DNA from 4 places in the Lysinibacillus sp. NPDC048646 genome. Region 4 is predicted to be linked to each of the others. Evidence: riboswitches for the same ligand, from Rfam matches in the RefSeq annotation. Region 4 holds a riboswitch; each other region holds the start of a gene.
The links. A riboswitch is a leader RNA that binds a small molecule or an ion and turns the genes downstream of it on or off. The one in region 4 is predicted to bind cobalamin.

Region 1 (5,991 bases), on a different contig from region 4:
TTATTAGCATCTATTGCAGAAATTGTCGGTGTGGTTGGTTTACGTTTCTACAGTCAGAAAAAAACGGTACGTGATTTCTTATTATATGTTGGCGGTTTTGGTCTGTCATTCGCCCTTTTATATGCATCCTTTAACTATTTACAGTTAAGTATTGCCTATATAGTATGGATTGGCATTGGTACTGTTGGTGCCGTAGTCGTTAATATTATTTTCTTTGGAGAATCTAAAAACTTTACCCGAATTATTAGTATCATTGCCATTATCATTGGTGTAGCTGGTTTAAAAGCAGTAGCTTAATGCGAAAAAGAAATTTTATTTTTCAGATGTCAATGGCGTCAGCTTCAGTCCATCGTATTGTTAAATATGCCGTATAAACGTTTTTTTCATGAGCAAGCTAGTAGCGATCTTACGATAGACTTGCTTGAGGCGTTTGACCAACATTGTTAGTTACTCACTTGTTTTAGTGCGAATTTGAAGGAAGTCTTATAAAGGAGTTAAAAAAAATGGCTTATTTGTTACAGGTTGACTTTACAATGGACGGACCTTTTGGTGTAGAAATGTCTGAAGGTTTTCAAGACTTAGCAAGAAGTATTAACGATGAAGAAGGTTTCATCTGGAAGATTTGGACTGAAAATGCAGTTGCTAAAGAAGCTGGTGGCGTGTACTTATTTAATAGTAAAGAAAGTGCTGAAAAATATTTAGCTATGCACTCTGCTCGTTTAACAAGCTTCGGTGTCACTACTATTCGTAGCAAAATTTTTGAAGTGAATGAAGCATTATCTAAGATTAACCACGGCCCAATTCAACAATAACAAATAAAAATGGACCTTTCTCAAATGTATTGAGAGATGTCCATTTTTTCATCTTTTGACTTTATGCATCCAGCTTTCTATTGCGTTATCCTATGTACTTGCCTTCATAATATTCTTTCAAGTTGTTTGTAAAGTCGAAGTTTCTTTCGGAGCTATTTTCGTGAATTGTTCAGATACATATGTTAAGTAAGGTCTGCCCGTCAGATGATGCATTTGAATATCTGCATGTACACCAAATACTTCCCATAGTAAAGCTGGTGTCAGTACTTCTTCTGGCGTTCCATAATGAACAATTCTCCCCTGCTGTAAAACATAAATAGTATCACAATACATAGCAGCGATATTCAAATCGTGTAGCGCAGCTACTACAGTCAAATGTAAAGTCTGAATTAAATCCATCAGTTGTAATTGGTGCTGAATATCTAAATGATTCGTTGGCTCATCTAGGATAATCACCTGGGCTTGCTGAGCGAGAGCACGAGCAACCATGACTCGTTTTTTTTCCCCTCCTGAAAGGGAGCCAAAGCTACGTGTTTCTAAATGGGCAATGCCCGTTTGGGATAATGCTTCTTTGACAATGCGAAAGTCATCTTCATGGTCAAGTTCAAACAATTTTTTATGAGGGGTTCTGCCCATGCTAACCAAATCTATTACTTGAAAATCGAATAATACAGGTGTTTCCTGACTAACAACGGCTAAATTTTTAGCAATGGATTTACTCGATTGTTGCAAAATGTCTTTCTCGTTCAGTAAAATCGTTCCACTTTCTGGCTTTAATAGACGATACATATTTTTTAAGAGTGTTGATTTCCCACTACCATTAGGACCAATTAAACCAACAAATTGCTTTTCTTTTATTTGAATGCTCACTTCATGTAAAATACGCTGATCATGAATGGAGAATGATACATGTTGTGCTTCTAATGTCATATTTTTTAATCTCCTTCTCCGAAAGAATAATTGTTACGACGCAGTAACCAAATGAAAAATGGTCCTCCGCAAAATGCAGTAATAATACCAATTGGCATTTCCTCTGGTGCAATTAGTATTCGTGCAAGTGCATCTGCCCAAACTAAGAAAATTGCTCCTAATAAAGCACTAATTGGGATAACGTATTTATAATTTGAGCCTACTATTAACCGTACAATATGCGGAATAATCAAACCAACAAACCCAATTGAGCCACTAACTGCCACAAGTACACCTGTAAGTAGAGATACTAGAATAACAAGCTGTATTCGGAATTGTTGTAGATTAACCCCTAAAGTGACTGCTGCCTCTTCTCCAAGTAGTAACAAATTTAAATTTCGATAATGCAGCCAAAGCAATACAAATACAATGATGAAAACAACCGTTGGAATGAGTAGATTACTCCATTTTGCACCTGCAAGACTGCCTAGCATCCAATACATTACTGCCTTCATGCCGCCCTCTTGCTTGGACATCATTAATATAAAATTCGAAGTGGCAGATAAAATAAAGGATACCGCCATTCCTGCTAGTAACAAGCGGAAGATAGAAATTCGCCCACCAACACGTGATAAGAAAAAAACTAATACAATCGCAATTAAAGAGCCTAGAAAGGCCGAGATAGAAAGCGCGTATATGCCAAAAAATGAAAACGCCCCTAAAATTATGACGGCCGTCGCACCGACAGTTGCACCTGATGAAACCCCCAAAATATATGGATCAGCAATTGAATTACGAACAAGTGCTTGAATGGCAGCACCTGCAATGGCTAATCCTCCCCCAACGATTGCGGCAAGGAAAACACGTGGCACACGAATTTGCCATATGATAATTTCTTGTGAGCGACTCCAATCTTGCACTACCCAATTTTGAACGAGTGGTATTTTCGAAAAGATAACTTTCCAGACATACAACGGTGTAATAGAAACGGAACCTATCATGATAGCGAATGTAATTGAAATGATTAGCAGTAGAAGGAGCATCATAGAAAGTAAGATAAATTTTTTATTTGGGCGTTGTGTCAGTTTATTCATCTGTTTATTAACTCCTAGTCAAAAATGATAGATGTGAAGCAATAAAAAAGGGTATTCTACGCAAAAATTTTGCATAGAAATACCCTGGAATAAACAAAAGTAAGAAACGTATCCTTCAATTGTCCGTAATTGCTTACATCCTCGTGGGCATTACAGGAAAAAACTAATTGGCAGGTCTCCTGGCTTCGATTCATCATTGCTATGACAGCCTTCCCATTTTGAACAGTGGCTTATATATCATAGAACTCCTCGTTACAGTTGCGGGACAGCGTCGGATTTACACCGACTTCCCTTTTAAGTGATGCTTTAAGGGCATCACACCAATAGTATCTGAAATATTAAAATTATGACGATTCTAACATACATAATTATTGTAGTCTATACCTATTTTTTCTATTTGTCATATCTAACCTTGTATCTCATTGCTATGAAGGGGCATTTGCGTTAACTTATTTCAATATCAAGTTGACACAAAGTTTTTATTTTCTTAAAATATCACTATTAACTATATTAAATCGGGGTGAAATGATGACAACCGTAGCTGAACATTCGCATCATAAATTAAGAACAGTCGATCTTGCATACATTGGCTTATTTTCTACATTGATGATGATTGGTGCCAATATTACTTCCTTTGCACCTTTCATGGTAGTTGGCAGCGTACCTATCACATTACAAACATTTTTTGCTATTTTAGCAGGACTTATTCTTGGTAGCAAAAAAGGTGCGCTTGCCTGTACCGTCTATATGTGTATTGGTTTAGCCGGAGCACCCGTTTTTGCTCGTTTCGGTGGTGGCTTCGGACAAATTTTAAGCCCGACATTTGGCTTTATCGTAACCTTTATTTTAGCTGCCTTTATAGCAGGACTTATTGTAGAAAGAAGTGCCACGAAAAAAAGCTATGTCATAGCTGCACTAATTGCCACTGCCATTAATTATTTACTCGGTACAAACTGGATGTACTTTGCTTACAAGCTATGGGCTAGTGCACCTGAAGGTTTCACTTACAAAATGGCTTGGCTGTGGATGATGCCCCCATTACCAAAAGATATTATCTTAGCAGTATTCGCTGGACTTTTCGGCTATCGTGTGCAAAAAGTGCTGAAAATTATTCCTATGAAATAAAAAGAAACCTATATTGATGAAAACTCCGCTTCTTCAGCTACATGCTTGAGAGCGGAGTTTTCATGGTTATCCTTATATCTGTAAAATAATACTGACTTCATCCATATTTTCTGCACATTCATTTGCTATATTAATTGCAAATGATTTAGGAGGAATTGGATATGGAACTACAAAGAAAATGGCATGTAGGCTTACTAATGGTTGTTGCCTTTTTGGCATTATCCGCATGTTCAGAAGATACAGCTGATATAAAAAAACAAGACACTGCTGAACAGCAAACTGAAATAGATCATTCTTCGATGAATCATTCCAGTTCTGGTGAAGTACCAGAAACTTTGAAAAATGCAGAAAACCCAATGTATCCCGTCGGTAGCACTGCTGTGATTACGGATGAACATATGGAAGGCATGAAAGGTGCAGAGGCAACGATTGTTGGTTCTTATGATACAACTGCTTACATGATTTCCTATGAACCTACTACAGGTGGCAAACGCGTGGAGAATCACAAATGGGTCATTCATGAGGAATTATTAAATCCAGGTAGCGCACCATTAACACCTGAAACAGAAGTAAAAACGGATGCATCTCATATGAAAGGCATGGTAAATGCAACGGTGCGCATTGATGAGGCACTACAAACAACCGTTTATATGATTGATTATGTTTCCACAACAAATGGTGATGTTGTAACAAATCACAAATGGGTTACTGAAGATGAACTAACCAAAAATGAATAGCTGAAGGGGCTACTAAATAAGCCCCTCAGCTATAATTAATACAAGCATATTTTTATTGGCGTACTTGCACGCTTTTAGAGCAACCTCTCATTTTATCATCAACCATCGGCATCAATCGATTTATGCCATTTGTAGCCGATTCCCCACACGGTTTGTAAATAATGATCGGCTGGAAAACCGCTTTTTCTCAATTTCTCTCGTAAATTACGCACATGTGAATCAATTGTCCGGTCTTCAATCGAAACATTAAATCCCCACACGCTATTTATTAGATGCTCTCTTGAAAAAACTTTATTTTGATATTCAAGAAATAACGCTATCATTGAAAATTCTTTCGGTGTTAAAGCAATCTCTTCCTGCTGAAAATGTAATTCAAAAGACTCTTTATTTAAACGCAATCCTTCGAAGATAATTTCATTTCCAATTGGTTTAGTTCTCCTTAAAACTGCATGTATCCGTGCAAGCAATTCTTCTTCGTCAAAAGGTTTTAGCATGTAGTCATCTGCCCCAAGATTTAGACCTTTCACAATATCAGTCTGTTCCCCTTTAGCTGTTAGCATAATAATGGGCACATTCCAATACTTCCTAATTTCCTGACATACTTGCCATCCATCCATTTCTGGCATCATGATATCCAACAATATTAAATCCACATGTTGTTCTTCTAAATAAGCTAATGCATCTTGGATAGATGACATTGAAATACAATGAAATCTAGGCTCTAGATAGAGAGATAATAAGTCCAGCATTCTCGGTTCATCATCAATTAATAATATTGTCGTCATTTGTTCCGACTCCCTTAAACGATAATTCAAAAGTAGTTCCTTTGGTTTCTTCACTACGAACTATGACTTCTCCACCGTGTGCATGTACAAGCTCTTTAACAATCGCAAGGCCTATACCTGAACCACCTAGTGCACGGGAACGTGATTTCTCTACCCTGTAAAAACGATCAAAAATAAATGGAAGGTCCTTCTTCGGAATACCTTTTCCCGTATCTTCAATCGTTATTAGCAATGTTTCATTGAAATGTTTGACATGTACTATAGTTGTATCTCCAGCAGTACAATATGCTAATGCATTATGAAGAAGATTAATAATAATTTGTTCAAACCTTGATGGATCAGCCATTAAAGATAACTTTTCTTCACATTGCACTGTGAAATGTATCTGTTTTTCCTGAAAAGCTGGACTAAGTTTTGTCTCAATATTTGAAAAAAACTCGGTCATATTAAGACGTTCTTTTGCTACGACAAAAGAGTTTTCATCCATCTTTGCTAAATCAAATAGATCACTTATTAAACGCGCAAGTCG
Region 2 (5,991 bases), on a different contig from region 4:
GATCCCACACTATATTTAATATTTTCTCATACGCATAAAATCCACATAAATAGGCGATTAATGATGTCAAAACATACTGTCCAAGATTCTTAAATAGATGCATTATACACCTCCTTTTTTAACTTTTAGTGCGCGAATGGCATTCTAGAAATTTTCCATCTGATTTAATTATAATAAAGAAAAATTTGGTATTTAAGGATAATATTTAAAGCATATAGTAAAAAGTAGCGACGTGTCCTGGGCAAGGCACGAGCATCGCTCTGCTTATGTATCCTGCTGTGGCTCGTCTTTTGCTTTTTTGAGGATCTGGCTGCCGTTTCAAAACATTTGCAGTTTCTTTCACGCTTTCATCGCCAATGCGATTCGCAGGAATCTACATGAATTTTTCCTTTATATCAAAAAAATAGCATACTAGGCGTACTCCTAGCATACTATTTTCACTTTCGAGATAAGCCCCCTACTATTACAAAGCTTGCGCGGTACTATTTGTCTCTTCAACGAGTAAATAAGCAGGTTCCACAATGACATAACCATGATTATTTGAAAAATCAACTAACACGGTGCCAGGCTGACTCTTTAATAATTGTAAATTATCGATAATTTGGAGCAATAGTTCATGACCATTGCCACGTGGGTGCCAATTTAAATGGTAATCGTTCAGTGCTTTTACAGCTTGCATAAATTGCGAGTAATCGTGCTCTACGTATCTTTTTAGATTCGTATATTTATTGGACTCACGTTTTTTTGCAACTACTAACGCTAAATCAGCCAAATACGTCTCATAAAAACGCATGACCATCGAGCACAATAGATCATTCACACGTGCAGCGCTTAAAATCGGATTTGGGTCAAAATGAAGTCTCTCTAAATTTGGTTTTGCACGAACCGAATCGATACGTGTAATTAATTGATAAGCTTCTCCATTCACTTCATAAACAATCGGATTTGTCGGCATATACATCATAAAGCCATTCTTTCTTGTTTTTAACTCATTAGCCACACTTGCCTTGGCGAATAGATGTCCATCATACCCTTCATTTTGAATCCAAATAATTTCTTTGTTATATAAAATGCGGTCAAATAATCGTTCGTTGCGAATAAGTCCTGTTGCTAAAAACTGATCGACAAGTGATTCAATGACGATTCTTGTCTTCGTCTGCTTGCCTACCTCTGTGCGTGGATGCTTACAAATTTTCATAGCTGATTGCTGTTTTTCCTGTGCTGTACATACATGAATATTCGTCATACGTGCATTCCTCTTTTCGTACATATTTTCAAAACGGCAGGTGTACGTCCACTAAAAAACGGATTTCTCCAGTAAGAGGAAATCCGTCATTCAATGGCTATAACACCTTATACATATCATTCATCACGTAACGTCAAACATTGCCCACATAGGAAAGAATCGGTTCGGTACCGAAGACTTTCATTTACTATTATGGGCGTTTGACGTACTGTGACGAACAGCATATTCTGTTTTGTCAACATGCCACCTCCTATTCCTCGTAGGGTTATGGTGTGTACTCGTAATAGGCAGGTCTCCTGACTTATGGTCAACGCATCTTTCCCCTTCCCGTCTAATGACAGTGGTATTGCAAAGACGCTCACATTTTACAGTTGCGGGACAGTGTCGGACTTACACCGACTTCCCTTTTAAGTAAATTGCACGCAATTTACACCTATTACTACACGCTATTCAGTTGTGAAGGAAAATGAACTAAGTCACATTCCTTATAGAATTACTACTATTAATTGTAAAGAACTCTATTTCCAATGTCAATTATAACAAAATATTCCATCTATTAATACTTTTCGTGTGATGTAGAGTAAAGAGGCTTGAATTTTAACTAAAGCTCCAGTTCGTTCAAAAAAGCAGTTTTTCAGCAAAAAAGAATATCTTATAGTTTGGTTAATTTACTTTCTCTCAATAAACTAATCGTTTAATCCTTTTCCATCGAGAATTTGCTGCATATATTTTTCAACCCTTGACTGTCGTGTTTTGGCTTGTTTGGGTTGAGAAAAATAAAGAATGTAAGCCCTTTGCCGACCCGGTGTCAATACTTCAAAAGCAGTTTCCAATGCAGGGACCTCATTGAATTTATTTTGAAGTTCTTCAGGAATGATGATTTCTGTATTCTTTTTATAATTCACTTCCAAACCGGCCTTTTCAACTTCAATGGCTTCATAAATATAATCTTTCAAGATAGTTTCCATTTCAACGATTTCTAGAACATTGGTAAACCGAATCTGGCGTGCCGCCTGTACATTTTCTGTTTGTTGGATTAGAATCCTATGGGGATCCTGTAACAAGGCACCTTTATGAAACAAAAGTGCACAATAGTCTTTAAATCCATGTATTAAAACGATGTTTTTATTGTCAAACATGTAACAAGGATGCTTCCACTTTATTTCTTCAGCCAGCTCACAGTCAAGAACGATATCTCTCAACTTCTCATATTCTTCCTTCCACTTTTTTGCTTTACTTAAAAATTCATCAACCTTCGGATTCATTCTACTATTTGTCATCAAGGAACACCCCGCTTCAGTTTTTCGATCAGTCGTAAGCCTAACCGTTATAGTGAAAAGTCTCCGTTGAAGCCCCGATTTCTTCACTTGAAATGCCTTCAAGCGTAAGTGAGGCACTGAATGATTGTGCAACATTGAAACATTGTACATCTTTGTTACGTTTGTAATGGCAATATCCAGATTTCCTCATCTTTCGTGTGTGAAACTTCTTGAACTATCATTAATCGCTAAGTAACTTAGCTCGAATCGTCTCAATAGGAATATGAGAAGTACCTAGCTGTTCAAGATTTTCAAGTTGATCGCGTGTCATATAGTACATGCTCATACTTCCGTTAATGCCAAGTCGAACTTCGAATAAATTATCATCTAGCTGCGTTATTTCTAACGAGTTATTGTGGTCAAGTTGTAAGTTTACACTTTTCATATGCTATCTCCCCTTTTAAATTATAACGTCAATACTGATAGAAGATATATTTAAGTACTTTGACAACGTGTTGTTGTAGCATATGAGGGAGTCTTCAATCGGCTCTCAGTTAATTTATCGAAATCTAGTTGTTTAACAATCGCGAATGTGTGTTAAATTTTACATTTAATAATATTTTGGAGCTTTTCAACAAGTCATCTCATTGCTTGAAATAGCTTTTGGGCGTAGTTGTCTGTCAATTGAAAAACACCTTTTTCTTTTTTACTTTCATCGACAATGACGCCATCCTTCATGACGTATACACGCTCACATAAATAGGAAACAGCCTTTAAATCATGGGAAATAAATAAGATCGCCATGTTTTGTTCTTTATTGAGGGAGATCAATAAATCAATAATCTCCCGCTGAATTAATCGGTCTAAGCTAGAAACAATTTCGTCGCACACTAACAATTTGGGCTCCACTAAAATGGATCTTAACAAATTAACTCGTTGCCTTTCTCCCCCACTTAGCTCATTGGGCAAACAACTTAACACAGTGATTGGTAGCTTGACCTTTTCGAGCATGACCAGTAAATAGTCGTTTGTCACTGATTGTTTATGCTGTAATGGTTCCAATAATGATTCCTTCACTGTCCACATGGGGTTTAAAGCAGCAGTTGCATTTTGGAAGATCAACTGACAGTGTTCATAAAATGACTGGCAATTTTTCTTCGTAATGGGCTTTCCATTAAAATGAATGTGACCTTGGTTGGCCTTCTCCAATTGCATAATGATTTTGGCAAGCGTGCTTTTCCCGCTGCCACTCTCGCCTACTAGCCCAACGACTTCACCATGTCCAATGCATACATTCACATGCTGTAGTACTTGCTGCCCTCTAGGAAAGCTTTTACTAACATTTTCAACTTGCAGCAACAATGACATTCCCCCTAAAAATGATTCGCTAATAGTAACTTTGTATATGGATGTGTCGGCATTTCAAATACATCGCTTACCTGTCCCGTTTCAACGACCTCACCTTTTTTCATGACAACTACTGAATGTGCGGCCGAAACAGCAATGTCCAAATCATGCGTTATCAGTAAAATGGTAGTTCTTTTTTCGTTATTGAGTTTTTTCAGCAAATCCATAAAATCCTTTTGAATCAGCATATCGAGTGCAGATGTTGGTTCATCAGCTATTAACAATTCAGGCTCAATATATAATGCACAAGCGATCATACACCGTTGCAACATCCCTCCAGAGAGTTCAAAGGGATAGCGTTCCATTATTTCTTCCGTTAAATCTAAGTCCTGTAAAATTAAAAGCATTTTTTGATAAAATGCTACTTTCGTATGACCTTTTTTCTGCCCTGTCAATAGAAATAATTGATGCTTCATTTTTTTTGAGGGTGAAAAGCTGTTGGCAGCATCCTGAAAGATTGTAAAGAAATGCATTTTCCGCAACTCTACTCTTTCTTTTAGGGACATTTCCAGTAAATTCTTTTCATTTAAAAAGATGCCCCCCGACGCATATGCATGCGCAGGTAATAAGCCCAGAATTGCAGATACAGTCATACTTTTCCCACTACCACTCTCACCAATAATCGAAGTAATACGGCCCTTCGGCACTGTAAACGTGACATATTTGATAAGTTGCTTACCATTAAGTACTACTGATAATTTATCAATATTAAGCATGTGAACGCGCACCTCCTTGCTGCTTCAATGCCTCCCCGATAAATTGAATACATAAAATTGTAACAAAAATTAAAAGTCCCGGAAATAGCCCAATCCACCATGCACCAACAAGTAAATCTGTTTGAGCGGCATACAACATCGTTCCCCAAGACGGCGTTGCGGGTGGCACACCTATTCCTAAGAAACTTAGTGATACTTCTGTGAAAATAGCACCCGCAAAGTTAAATAACGTCACAACAAAAATGGCCGGGAAACTATTGCGCAACAAGTGTCTAAACAAGATTTTCCATGTAGGTGTACGGAACATTACCGCCATTTGGACAAATTCAGATTCCTTTAGTCGCATAAATTCAGAGCGCACAATACGTGCAGTGACAAACCATCCTGTCAGGCCTATAATGACAGCCATAGTCCAAACACTTCCTCGCATTATGGCTTGAAAAGCAAGCACCAAGACAAGCGATGGAATGGTTAAAAATGCCTCTAGCATACGCATCATGATGACATCTACCATTCCTCCGAAATAGCCACTAATTCCGCCATATATGATCCCAATAACTGTGGAAATCACAACAGATACTACTGCTATCAAAAGAGTCACCTGCCCACCAACAAGCAAGCGCGAGAGCACATCACGACCTAGCTGATCCGTTCCAAGCACATGACTAACATTAGGGGAAGCATAAATATTATTCATATCCATCGTATTTGGCTCGAAAGGGGCTAGAAACGATGAAAAAGCAGTCGAAGCAAAAATGATGGAAAGTAAGATTAACCAAAAAAAGAGCATTTTTCGCGATTTCATCAGCGTAGCACACCCCTTCTTAGCTTAGGATTGATAACAATCATCATAACATCAATGACAATAAGACTAACAACAACGACAACACCAATAATCAGTACCCCACCCATTAATAATGGGAAATCTTTCACCATTACCGATTTGACGAGTAGCTGCCCTAAGCCTGACCACCCAAAAAGTGATTCTACAACAATCGAACCCCCAAAGAATGATGGAATCGTAACCCCTATGTAATTGACATAAGGAATGAATGAATTACGCAAAATATATTTTCTAATTTCCCGTTCGGCTACCCCATTTGCACGAGCAACCTGAACATAATAACTTTTACTTTCACGCTTTACGCAGTCCTGTAAAAATCGAGCAAATAGGCCGACATGAGAAAGTACAAGAACTGTCACTGGGAGGATGATATGGTGCAGTCTATCAGCAATTCCCCCTCCCCCTCGTACATCACTCATGCCTGATGAAGGCAGCCAGCCTAACTGTACTGAAAAGATCATCATGAATAATATCCCTAACCAAAACGAAGGCACAGCCGAGCTCGCTATACTAAAGATC
Region 3 (5,991 bases), on a different contig from region 4:
ATAAGTTGTTCAGGTTCTAAGCCTTCTACAACAGGTTGTGCAGCATGCGCTGTACGCCCCACTGGTTTTGCCCCGATAAAGACATCAAATTTACTTTTACGATAGACGATACCAATATCGTCAAACACTGCACGATAGCATGCCATACCACAGCCGTTAAAGCCGATATTCAGCGTTTTGGGTAAAGCTAAACCACCAAGTTTTGCTTGAATTTCCTCGGCATATGGAATAGAGTCAGCTTTTTCACCATAACAGAAGTCACATGCTTTTAATGACAGTACATCACCGATTGGTGCTAGCAAAAACCCCACTTCCCGTAGTTTTGCTGTAATTTCATCGGGTTTCGACGTTGGAATTTTCAAATGAATTTGATGATCAGGTGTATATTCCATCGTTCCTTGTTCGCCGACAACTTGTGCTAAAGCCGTCATTTGCTGCGGCGTAAAAAATTTATTTGCCACCCCAGGACTTACAGCTAGTTCAAAAATGGATTCAATTTTTTGTTGAACTAGCTTTGGTGTTACATGGCCAGCGCTTGTCCCCTTTACCATCGCAAGTGCCGTTGCAGCCATTTCAAGTGATGATCTTTTAGGTGTTGACACAGGTGTAATTGCTATACTGGGCTTACTGCGCCCTGCATTCGGGTCTGCCGCAAAATCGGCACGCGCTGTTCCTGTTTCTTGATTCATCGCCCATGGTTCATTTTCTTCTTTCAGACGCTGATGTGGACGTAATGGCTGTTTTTCTTCCCCAAGCGTATATTTACGTTGATAGCCTCGCGGTGTAATCATTTTATTGTCATAGAAAAATGTGGATGAATTTCCGATCACAACTGTTGTGAGCATTCCAATATCATGTTCAAGCATTTCTGCTAATGTTGTCATCGTAACTTCCTGGCGATCACGATAGGCACTTTTCACGAGACCTACTGGTGTATCTGGCGATCTATATTCTAGTAGAATGCGTTGTGCTTCTACGATTTGACGTGTGCGACGACCACTTTTAGGGTTGTAAAGGGCAATAACAAAATCCGCCATTGCTGCAGCTTCCACACGTTTAGCGATTAAATTCCACGGTGTTAAATGGTCACTTAAACTAATTGTGCACGAGTCATGCATAATCGGTGCACCTAGTAAACTTGCACACGAGTTAATAGCAGAAATTCCAGGTACAATCTCGACTTCCACACCAGTTGCTTCTGTCCATCCAAGTTCGATTAACACCTCATAGACAAGTCCAGCCATTCCGTATACACCAGAGTCTCCACTAGAAATAACAGACACGATATTGCCTGCCTCTGCCTGACGCACAGCTTCCTGTGCCCTTGAAACTTCTTCGGTCATTCCTGTACTAACAATCGACTTTGCCGTCACTAAATCTTGAATGAGCTCGACATACGTTTTATAGCCGATGATAAAATCACTCTGTTGTAGTGCCTCGACAGCTCGTGTTGTAATATGTTTAAAATCACCGGGTCCAAAGCCCACAACGAAAATCTTACCTTTTTGCGCCATTTTGTTACCCCTCTTTCACCTTTTCGATGCCTTTAATCGCTGTTGTTTGTGCTGTACGCTGTAACAGTCCTTCACGAAGTGTAAACACGTGTTCACTATGTAAAGACTCGTGGTGTACGTCTTGCACGAGCACCCTCGCATGCTCTGTCGTTGGCACGCGATACCAGTTTCCTTGCGGATAAGCGATCACAACACATGCATCCTTACATCTGCCGTTGCAGCGTGTTCTTGTCGTATGTATCTCCTTATCAAGTGCTTGTATCTGTATTTCATCACGTATTGCTTGGGTAATTTCCTCGCCATCTTTTTTCATACAGCTACTGCCATTGCAGATAAAAAGATGCGTTTTCATGCCTTCTAAGTTCCAAGTTGTCATTGTATTTCTCCCCTCATTATGCTTTTAGGAAAAAGAAAAGACCTTCACTCTAGACGAAGAGTAAAGGTCTTGTAGAAGCCAAATAAAAACGAATAAAATCAGGTACTCGCTCTCGCTTCAACTTCTCCCTCCGAAAAGTTTGCATGCCATCAACTAAGCAGGTTTCCTGACTTAAGCTTCTTTTTACTTTCGCGCCTTCCCAAGTTACACAGTGGCATTTGCGATTTCATCAGCTATTACAGTAGCGGGGGCTGTATCGGATTCGCACCGATTTCCCTATTATCTCGAATAATATCGAGCACTTATAGATGTATCTATATGAAATTTAGATTGTATAAAACGTAATTGAAAACTGTTTCTATCATAGCTTATTATTTATAAATTTCAACAATTCTTTTTTAATTTGTGAAATTTTTAGTAAAATTTCTATAAATAATCCCTATGAAAATGTTGTTTTCCCCTTTCATTTATCAGAATTTTCTTGATTGAAGCTCAATTAAAATTTTTTTTATAAAAAAGAGATAGCTTATTTATGGAAAATCATGTTACACTTTGTCGTGAAATCTCACAACTTCATCTTTTTTCGGTGCGAAGTGTAGTCATTTCGCTTAAAAGGGAAGCCGGTTCAAGTCCGGCGCGGTCCCGCCACTGTAATAGGGAGTTTTATAGAGTATGTCACTGTCCAAAGGATGGGAAGGCCTATAAAATGGAGAACTAAAGCCAGGAGACCTGCCGAAAAATACGTGATCGTTTCAACCTACGAGGATAGGTGTGCGGCTTGGCAGATTATTATTCTATTTGCTTTTTTAGCTATGCACTTTTCCTAAATTGGAGAAGTGCTTTTTTTTTTGCGCACGCTACATTGTAAAATTTAATTGAAGGAGGAGCCGTTTTGAAATTTTCTTGTTGGAAGCTTAGTTATTTCTTACTGGCATTTTTACTCGTGCCAAATCGGGCATTTGCCATGCACATTATGGAAGGTTTTTTGCCGATTGAATGGGCCATTTTCTGGTGGGTCGTTTCGATTCCATTTATTATTTTAGGATTACGTTCAATCCGTAAAACAATCGATGAAAACCCTGAAACAAAAATGATACTCGGTCTTTCAGGTGCTTTTGCATTCGTGTTATCCGCACTTAAAATCCCATCTGTAACAGGAAGTTGCTCACATCCAACTGGTGTTGGCCTAGGAACTGTCTTATTCGGTCCATTAGCAATGAGCGTGATTGGAACAATCGTATTATTATTCCAATCTTTACTTTTAGCACATGGCGGCATTACAACATTAGGCGCAAATGCCTTTTCGATGGCTATTGTGGGACCATTCATCGCTTACTTTATTTTTAAAGGATCTAAAAAAATCGGTCTATCGTTCTCACTGGCCGTATTTTTTGCAGCAATGCTTGGTGATTTAGGTACATATGTTGTGACGTCTGTTCAACTTGCACTTGCCTTCCCATCAGAAGTAGGTGGCTTTATGGCTTCCTTTACGAAATTTGCTGGGATTTTTGCATTAACACAAATTCCGCTTGCAATTAGCGAAGGAATTTTAACAGTCATCGTCATGAATTTCCTGAAAAAATATAATGTTAGTGAATTAAAAGCTTTACGTGTTTTCTCAGCAAAGGAGGCACACTAAAATGAAAAAAAATTTACTGTTATTAGCAATTGTAGTGCTGTTGGCCATCATTCCGCTATTTGTACAAAAAGGTGCAGAATTCGGTGGCGCTGATGGAGAAGCGGAAGCAGCAATTGGTGAAATTAACGCAGAGTATGAGCCATGGTTTGAAAGTTTCTGGGAGCCGCCAAGTGGTGAAATTGAGAGCTTGTTATTCGTACTTCAAGCCGCAATCGGTGCTGGTTTTATTGGCTATTTTATCGGCTTCATGCGTGGCAAACATAAAGAAGGTTAAGCGATGTTACTCATTGATAAGTATGCTTATATAAATAAACTAGCGTCTGTTCATCCGCTAGAAAAAATGACGTTTTCCCTTGGTCTGCTACTACTGTCACTTATCATGAGAGATGAACTTATATCACTCATTACATTTATTGTAATGAGTGCTTTTATCATTTTAGGTGCACAAATTCCCTTTATGTATTATGCAAAGTTATTACTGTTACCAGGTTTTTTTCTATTGTCGAGCTTAGTTTCGATACTAATTGCTATTGCGCCAACATCAAGTGTCATACCTCTCCATATTTGGGCATTCCAGCTGAAAACATGGACTATTTTTGTGGGCACTGCAAGCTTGCTGACAGCGCAAGAACTCTTTTTCATCGTACTTGGCAGTATTAGTTGTTTATACTTTTTAATATTAACGACATCCGTGCAGTCTATCTGCCATGTGCTGCGACAGTGGCATCTGCCAGTATTATTTGTCGAGCTTGTGGAACTAACATATCGCTTTATTTTCATTTTTTTAGACAGTATGCAAAAAATACATTTAGCACAGCAAGCAAGGCTCGGCTATCGTTCTCCGATGCAATGGCTCCGTTCAGTATCTATGCTAATCGCTGCATTATTTGCAGAAATGTTCCAGCGCAGTCGTGAACTCAATAATGCGATGCAGGCACGCGGTGGTGAACCTGTCTACTGGCCAGAGAATGTTAGCTATAGTCAGAAAAACTGGCTAGGTATTACGAGTGTTTTTGTATTCCTCATCATTTATGGAGGGTTTTTCTCATGACAGATCTTTACTTTGATCTCCAAAATTTATCTTATAGCTACGCAGATGGTACCTATGCTTTAAAGGATATTACGCTACAAATTCCAAAGGGTCAAAAAATCGCAATACTTGGACATAATGGGGCCGGAAAATCAACATTATTTCAGCATTTAAACGGCATTTTACGACCAACTACAGGTAATATTTTCTTTTGCGATGTAGCAATGAGCTATAATCGAAAAGCTTTAAAATCTTTGCGTCAACAAGTTGGCATTGTATTTCAAGGTGCGGACCATCAACTTTTTTCTGGTACGGTTAAGCAAGACATTGCCTTCGGACCACTCAATCTTGGTTGGACAAGTGAAAAAATTGAAGAAAAAATCGCCTGGGCAGTTGCTCAAACTGAGGTGGCAACATTGCTCGAAAAACCCATTCACTTTTTAAGTGTTGGACAGAAAAAACGTGTAGCAATGGCGGGTGTTTTAGCGATGGAACCGTCTGTTTTACTATTAGATGAACCAACTGCAGGACTGGATAATTATTATGCTGCACAAGTATTACAGACCCTTGCAAAGTTGGAAAACGGTGAACGAACAATCTTACTTGCTACGCACGACATTCCACTTGCTTATGAATGGGCAGATCAAATTATTGTTATGGAAGCTGGGCAAATCATCTATAATGGTGATCCTATTGCATTGTTCTATCAACAAGATGTACTTGAACGTGCCCATCTCGAACGCCCGTGGATATTTGAAATGGCTATTGCGTTACAAAACAAAAAGCTATTTGAACAAAACATTACAATCCCTCGTTCGAAGGAAGATTTACAAAGACTTATTGAACAACTTTAAGATATTTTTTTAACATTTCTTGGATAATAATTGCATGCTTTTCACTGGTGCTAGCATCCACTCTCCTCGACTGCTATTTTACAAATCGAGTAAGAGAGGTTGACACCCCCACCTTACGTACGGTTCCATGAAGACAGAAGGACAGTGAGTTTGTATCTCGCTGTCCGTTATACTTTTATGTCTATTCTTACCATTTGAATACCTGACCACTTAGTGTCTCCTATGGGATTACGATTTCTTCTACTGAGAAAGTTTGTCTTTGGATTGTCTGCTCATCAAACAAGTGAAATTCGAATTCGAGTTTACGCCATATTCCTTCATGGTTCAGCTACTTTTCGCTAAGTAAGTTTCAACGTGTACGTTATGTTTCCTTCAGACTTACCTAGATGAACGTACTCTTTCTCATCATTCATCTGCTATGACCGCGAAAACTTTGGAAAAATATTCACCTATATCCTTATATTACGAAACTTTTTGATCTTTCATTCGTATCACTATAGATGTGACTTAAAATAAAACACGCAAGGAGAGAAAACAATTGAAGAAATGGATTAAGAACTCAATGGCTGTAGTAGCAT
Region 4 (5,991 bases):
GTGTTGTGTTTTTATCACCTGTCTTAGCAGGTGCGGCGGGTTTAATAGGACATTTTATAACAGCATTAACATCTGGTTTTCCACTTGGACCTCTGCATATTATTATCGCAGTCGAAATGTTTATTGTAGTTTGGGTATTCGGTGTTATGCATAAAAAAGGCCTACATTTCTGGAAATGGCCAGTAGCGCTTGTTTTAAACGGTGTTGTTGCACCTCTGCCGTTTTACTTTATCATTAGCCCTGCATTTTATTGGGGAACATTAGTAAGTATTTTCATGGCAACCGTTATTAACTTAGTAATCGTCGCTGTTGTAATGCCGATTCTTTCAAAAGTGTTTGTACGTAAAGAAGGGCGAGCGCATTGAGAAATGCAGTAAAAGTTGGTGATTTGATTGCCACAACCGATAATGCCGCGGCGATTGGCGAGAAATCACAAGATGTTGTGGCTACGTCAGATCATCTAACCGCATACTTAACAGCTCGTGTTACTTTTTTAGAACAGCTTGCGGCGAATGCGATACCTGTGCATATAATACTTGCTAATTTTTCAGGGGATGCTGCTTGGTCTCGCTATGTCTCTGGCATTCAGCAGGTATTTGATGAAATTGGTCTTGTTTGCCCACAGATAGGCGGTAGCTCAGAATCCAATATGCCAACTTTACAATCAGCTTTATCTTTGACAATGCTAGGCGCGCAACAAAGTCGTACGCTGTATGAGCGTGACAAGCTTATTTGGTACACATACGGCCTGCCACTTGTTGGAAATGAAGTGCTTGCTCAGCCTGACGATGTTGCGCAACTTCAGCCCATTTTTAATGCTTGGCGCGATGAAATTGTGCAGCAAGTTTGGCCAGTAGGGTCAAAGGGTCTACAAGTAGAATTCACCCGACTTTTTGGAGATCAGCGGGTGCAAAGTTCGTTAGATGTTGAGAAAACTGCAGGTCCATGTGCCGTTATTTTACTCGGTGTACATCCTGAAAAAGAGCAACTTGCACAAAAAAATTTCACTAGAAATTTTGAAAAACTGCGTAGAACTGCTTGGTAATAGGGCTTGCTTCCAGCAAAAATATAGATTTATTAAATGCAAGATTCAAAACGCCTATTGCAACAAGAAACACAATATGTTAGATTTGTTTAGGAGTTAAAACACTATATATAGTATTTGGACGAACGGTACCATATTGGTTTAAAAGGGAATTCGGAAATAGAGCAATCTTAAGCCGAAGCTGTCCCCGCAACTGTAAGTGCTGACAAATGATTAAAATGCCACTGTAACTGATGGGAAGGCAATCATTTGGAGGAAGCATGAGCCAGGAGACCTGCCGATTTGTTCAAGACAGCAACACATTCTTCGGGGATTGAGAAGTGGAGGCGAGAGATTTGTCCACTTTGATGTGTACATGTCCTTCATTTCCATTTCCGATTTTACAGCGATCCCGCAACAGATACATGTTGTAGGATCGCTTTTTGTGTTGGCTGAAGGTGAAAGGGAGAGAATGTATAAATGACAATTCAAATCGAACAGCAAATAGCTAAGTTAAAGTTTAATTATTCGGAGGATGAACTAGAAAGTTTTGTAAGGTTATCGGATCGATGGCTACGCAAAAACGAAAGTGCCACGTTTGAAGCATGGGCGGATGCGATGATTTTACAAACGCTTAGTCTTATTGACGAAGAAGAGCCCTTCTGGACATTTGTTGCTGCGCAAATATATTTGGAGAAATTATACGATCAATTTGCCATGCGTCGCGGCGTTGCTGTGGAAGATGTCTATCAGGTATTTCCAGCACAGCTCGCAAGATATACAGAAGCTGGACTTTATCACCAATGTTTAACAACGAAGTATAGTGAGCAGGAGCTAATTGAACTAGCGTCCTATTTACAACAAAGCCGAGATGAGTTGTTTACGTACATCGGGTTAAAGACATTAATGGATCGCTATGTCGTACGTGATTATACGAAAACACCAGTGGAGCTACCGCAGGAGCGATGGATGGTCATCGCGATGACGCTCATGCAAGATGAAACTGAAAATCGCTTAGATAAGGTTCGTGAAGCCTATTGGGCAATGAGTAATTTATATATGACCGTTGCAACGCCTACTTTATCCAACGCCGGGAAAACACATGGTCAACTTTCTAGTTGCTTTATCGATACGGTAGATGATAGCTTGCAAAGTATTTATGATACGAATACAGATGTCGCAACATTATCGAAGTATGGTGGAGGTATTGGCGTCTATATGGGTAAAATCCGTAGTCGTGGCTCATCCATTAAAGGATTTAAAGGTGCTTCAAGTGGCGTGTTGCCTTGGATTAAACAGCTCAATAATACAGCTGTGTCGGTAGATCAGTTAGGACAACGACAAGGAGCAATTGCGGTGTATTTAGATGTTTGGCATAAGGATGTCTTTACGTTTTTAGATTTGCGCTTGAATAACGGAGATGAGCGACTGCGAGCACATGATATTTTCACGGGGCTTTGTTTACCAGATTTATTTATGGAAGCGGTTGAGGCACGAGAGGATTGGCATTTATTTGACCCACATGAAGTACGTGAAGTAATGGGCTTCTCCTTAGAAGATTTTTATGATGAGAAGAAGGGCGATGGCTCGTTCCGAGAGAAATATGCGGCATGTATAGCGAATCCGCTACTGAGCCGTGAAGTTGTGCAAGCAATCGATATTATGAAACGTATTATGCGTTCGCAGTTGGAAACAGGTGTGCCGTTTATGTTTTACCGTGATGAAGTGAATCGTATGAACCCAAATAAGCATGAAGGGATGATTTATAGTTCGAATCTGTGTACGGAGATATTCCAAAATATGTCTGCTACTGAATTTGAGTCGATTACATTAGAGGATGATGTCATCGTTACACGTCGAAAGCCTGGGGATTTCGTGGTGTGCAATTTATCTTCTGTGAATTTAGGCAAGGCTGTACCGGCTGAAGTATTAGAACGTTTGATTCCAATTCAAGTCCGTATGCTCGATAATGTCATCGCATTAAATACGATTCCAGTTAAACAAGCAGAGCGTACAAATGCACGTTATCGTGGAATTGGGCTCGGTACATTTGGCTGGCATCATTTACTTGCTTTGAAGGAAATTCAATGGGAATCAGACAAGGCAGTCGATTATGCAGACAAGCTTTATGAACAAATTGCCTATTTAACGATACGTGCATCCAATGAATTGGCACGTGAAAAAGGAGCATATCCATTGTTTGAAGGCTCGGACTGGCAAACGGGGGCGTACTTTGAGAAACGTGGTTATAGTAGTGACAAGTGGCAAGCATTACGTGCAGATGTGGCAACGACTGGTATGCGTAATGGCTATGTGATGGCGGTTGCACCTAATTCATCGACATCAATATTAGCTGGTAGTACCGCAACCATTGATCCTATTTTCCAAAAGAGTTACTCAGAGGAGAAAAAAGACTACAAAATCCCTGTAACCGTACCAGATTTAACGCCAGTAACAACTTGGTATTACAAGTCTGCTTATTTTATTGACCAAAATTGGACAATTAAGCAAAATGCTGCGCGAGCGCGTCATATTGACCAAGGGATTTCTCTTAATTTATATGTTCAAAATACCATTAAAGCGAAAGATTTACTCGCATTGCATTTAAATGCTTGGGCAAGTGGCGTGAAAACTACTTATTATGTGCGCTCGACATCTGTAGAGTTGCTAGAATGTGAGTCTTGTGCAAGCTAGGAGGAATAATAGATGACAACAATTACTAAACGACAAATTATGGATAAAGAGGCGCCAAACCGTTCGACAGCGATTGTTAACGGGCGTTCTTCAAACATTTTAAACTGGGATGACGTACGCTTTAATTGGGCGTACCCAAAATATAAAAAAATGCTGGGCAACTTTTGGACACCATTTGAAATCAATATGAGTAATGATGTGAAACAATTTCCTGCGTTGTCTGTGGATGAGCAGGAGTCATTTCTGAAAATTATCGGTTTACTTGCTCTTTTAGACAGTGTGCAAACAGATTTTGCAGGCAAAGTAGCAGATTATTTAACGGATTCAAGTCTGAATGCCCTGATGATTATTTTAGCGCAACAGGAGGTTATTCATAATCATTCCTATTCATATGTGCTTTCAAGTATCGTAAATAAAGATGAACAGGATCGCACATTCGACTTTTGGCGCACAGAGCCCGTACTGGAACGCCGCAATGATTTTGTCATTAAGGGCTACCAAGCCTTTTCTGAGGAAGCAACCGTTGAAAATATGCTTGAAGCAATTGTCTATGATGTGATTTTAGAAGGACTCTTCTTCTACTCAGGCTTTGCATTCTTCTATCATTTAGCACGCAATCAAAAAATGGTCGCTTCATCGACGATGATTAATTATATTAACCGTGATGAACAGCTTCACGTTGATCTTTTCGTGAAAATTTATCAGGAATTATTAGAAGAATATCCTGCATATGATACGCCAGAAAGAGCAGCGCGTGTGCAAGCTATTTTCCGCGAGGCGGTGCAACTTGAAATCGATTGGGCCAATGAAGTAATTGGTGATAAGATTGAAGGTCTTGACGTGGATGATGTCCATGACTATGTTCATTTCTATGCCAATGTACGTTGCAATCAGCTAGGCGTGGAGCGTCCATTCGAGGGTTATCGCAAAAATCCATTGAAATGGATCAAGGCTTATGAGGATGTTGATTTAGGTAAAACTGATTTCTTTGAGCAACGTTCACGCCAATATGTGAAGGTCAATGTAGAAGATAATGGCTTTGATGATTTGTAAAAGGCTACCACGCAGGCAACAGCTTGCGTGGTTTTTTCATGACTTCAGCTTAGCTAGATGAATAATAGAAAGGCTCAGATTAGCCGTGTAAACGCTCGGGTTAGGCCAAGAAACGCTCGGGTTAGGCCAAGAAACGCTCGGGTTAGGCCAAGAAACGCTCGGGTTAGGCCAAGAAACGCTCGGGTTAGGTAAAGAAACGCTCGGGTTAGGTAAAGAAACGCTCGGGTTAGGCCAAGAAACGCTCGGGTTAGGCAAAGAAACGCTCGGGTCAGCCGAGGAAACGCTCGGGTTAGCCAAAGAAACGCTCAGCCCAGTATCATTTCCCATAAGCAAATAACTTACTGCTCGCCTAAAAAATTTATTAGGTATTCTTATATATTACGTGTCACGAAAAAACTTTCGCAAATGGGAATGATTTTCAGTTATAATTAACACCGAATGGATACATAAGGAACGGAGACGAATATATGCAAGCAGTTAAACAATTAGGGCAGTTTTTGGCGCCTTATAAATTTTTTACGCTCATTGCACCACTATTAATGGTGCTTGAAGTGACAATGGATTTAATTCAGCCGACAATCATGCAACATATGATTGATACAGGTATTGCGAATGGCGACAATCCGTACGTACTAAAGATGTTCGTTTGGATGATTATGAGTGCTGTACTAGGGCTTGTTGGGGGGATTGGTTGTTCTTACTATAGCTCAAAGGCAGCCATTAACTTTGCATCGGATGTACGAGAGAAGCTATATGAAAAGATGATGACCTATTCAGCGAAAGAACGGGATGCGTTTTCGACTGGTAAACTTATTACGATTTTAACGAGTGATGTGGAAAGCGTGCAGCGTGCATTTATGATGACGTTGCGTATTTTTGTGCGGGGACCGTTATTGTTTATAGGTGCGATTGTTATCGTTTTCGTGACAGCACGCGAGCTTTTTTCAATCTTACTTGTGATTGTGCCTATTTTAATCGTTGCCATGTATTTTTTTACAAAATATTCAGGCGTGTTATATCGTAAGGTACAAGAGGCCATTGACGGTGTCAATACAAAACTTCAAGAGAATTTAGCGGGGATACGCGTGGTCAAGGCGTTTCGTCGTGAGCAGCAACAGGTTGCGCAGTTCGGCGTGCTGAATGATACGCTTACAAAGCGCTTTATTACAGCGGAACAAATTGTTGGTGTACTTGTGCCGCTTACGATGTTCGTCGTTAAC

Region 1: it holds a riboswitch for cobalamin, as region 4 does, so the genes downstream of both, ACQKII_RS18800 (FecCD family ABC transporter permease) here and ACQKII_RS04015 (ribonucleoside-diphosphate reductase subunit alpha) in region 4, are expected to answer to the same signal.
Region 2: it holds a riboswitch for cobalamin, as region 4 does, so the genes downstream of both, ACQKII_RS19470 (hypothetical protein) here and ACQKII_RS04015 (ribonucleoside-diphosphate reductase subunit alpha) in region 4, are expected to answer to the same signal.
Region 3: it holds a riboswitch for cobalamin, as region 4 does, so the genes downstream of both, ACQKII_RS21380 ((2Fe-2S) ferredoxin domain-containing protein) here and ACQKII_RS04015 (ribonucleoside-diphosphate reductase subunit alpha) in region 4, are expected to answer to the same signal.

Annotation. Positions count from the first base shown of each region.
Region 1 covers NZ_JBNNLZ010000021.1:48,003-53,993, forward strand. The annotation lists gene ACQKII_RS18785 (DMT family transporter) at 1-297, shown strand, start outside; gene ACQKII_RS18790 (monooxygenase) at 504-812, shown strand; gene ACQKII_RS18795 (ABC transporter ATP-binding protein) at 930-1,742, opposite strand; gene ACQKII_RS18800 (FecCD family ABC transporter permease) at 1,748-2,815, opposite strand; cobalamin riboswitch at 2,968-3,155, opposite strand; gene ACQKII_RS18805 (biotin transporter BioY) at 3,344-3,940, shown strand; gene ACQKII_RS18810 (DUF1541 domain-containing protein) at 4,102-4,677, shown strand; gene ACQKII_RS18815 (response regulator transcription factor) at 4,776-5,462, opposite strand; gene ACQKII_RS18820 (ATP-binding protein) at 5,440-5,991, opposite strand, start outside.
Region 2 covers NZ_JBNNLZ010000023.1:22,205-28,195, forward strand. The annotation lists gene ACQKII_RS19465 (hypothetical protein) at 1-103, opposite strand, end outside; gene ACQKII_RS19470 (hypothetical protein) at 464-1,246, opposite strand; cobalamin riboswitch at 1,516-1,698, opposite strand; gene ACQKII_RS19475 (YdeI/OmpD-associated family protein) at 1,933-2,526, opposite strand; gene ACQKII_RS19480 (hypothetical protein) at 2,747-2,950, opposite strand; gene ACQKII_RS19485 (ABC transporter ATP-binding protein) at 3,145-3,867, opposite strand; gene ACQKII_RS19490 (ATP-binding cassette domain-containing protein) at 3,879-4,628, opposite strand; gene ACQKII_RS19495 (ABC transporter permease) at 4,621-5,433, opposite strand; gene ACQKII_RS19500 (ABC transporter permease) at 5,433-5,991, opposite strand, start outside.
Region 3 covers NZ_JBNNLZ010000029.1:18,064-24,054, reverse strand. The annotation lists gene cobJ (precorrin-3B C(17)-methyltransferase) at 1-1,514, opposite strand, end outside; gene ACQKII_RS21380 ((2Fe-2S) ferredoxin domain-containing protein) at 1,519-1,890, opposite strand; cobalamin riboswitch at 2,029-2,211, opposite strand; cobalamin riboswitch at 2,458-2,641, shown strand; gene ACQKII_RS21375 (energy-coupling factor ABC transporter permease) at 2,783-3,529, shown strand; gene ACQKII_RS21370 (energy-coupling factor ABC transporter substrate-binding protein) at 3,531-3,803, shown strand; gene cbiQ (cobalt ECF transporter T component CbiQ) at 3,807-4,580, shown strand; gene ACQKII_RS21360 (energy-coupling factor ABC transporter ATP-binding protein) at 4,577-5,413, shown strand; gene ACQKII_RS21355 (S8 family peptidase) at 5,952-5,991, shown strand, end outside.
Region 4 covers NZ_JBNNLZ010000002.1:346,869-352,859, forward strand. The annotation lists gene ACQKII_RS04005 (ECF transporter S component) at 1-365, shown strand, start outside; gene ACQKII_RS04010 (hypothetical protein) at 362-1,045, shown strand; cobalamin riboswitch at 1,155-1,342, shown strand; gene ACQKII_RS04015 (ribonucleoside-diphosphate reductase subunit alpha) at 1,505-3,718, shown strand; gene ACQKII_RS04020 (ribonucleotide-diphosphate reductase subunit beta) at 3,731-4,771, shown strand; gene ACQKII_RS04025 (ABC transporter ATP-binding protein) at 5,239-5,991, shown strand, end outside.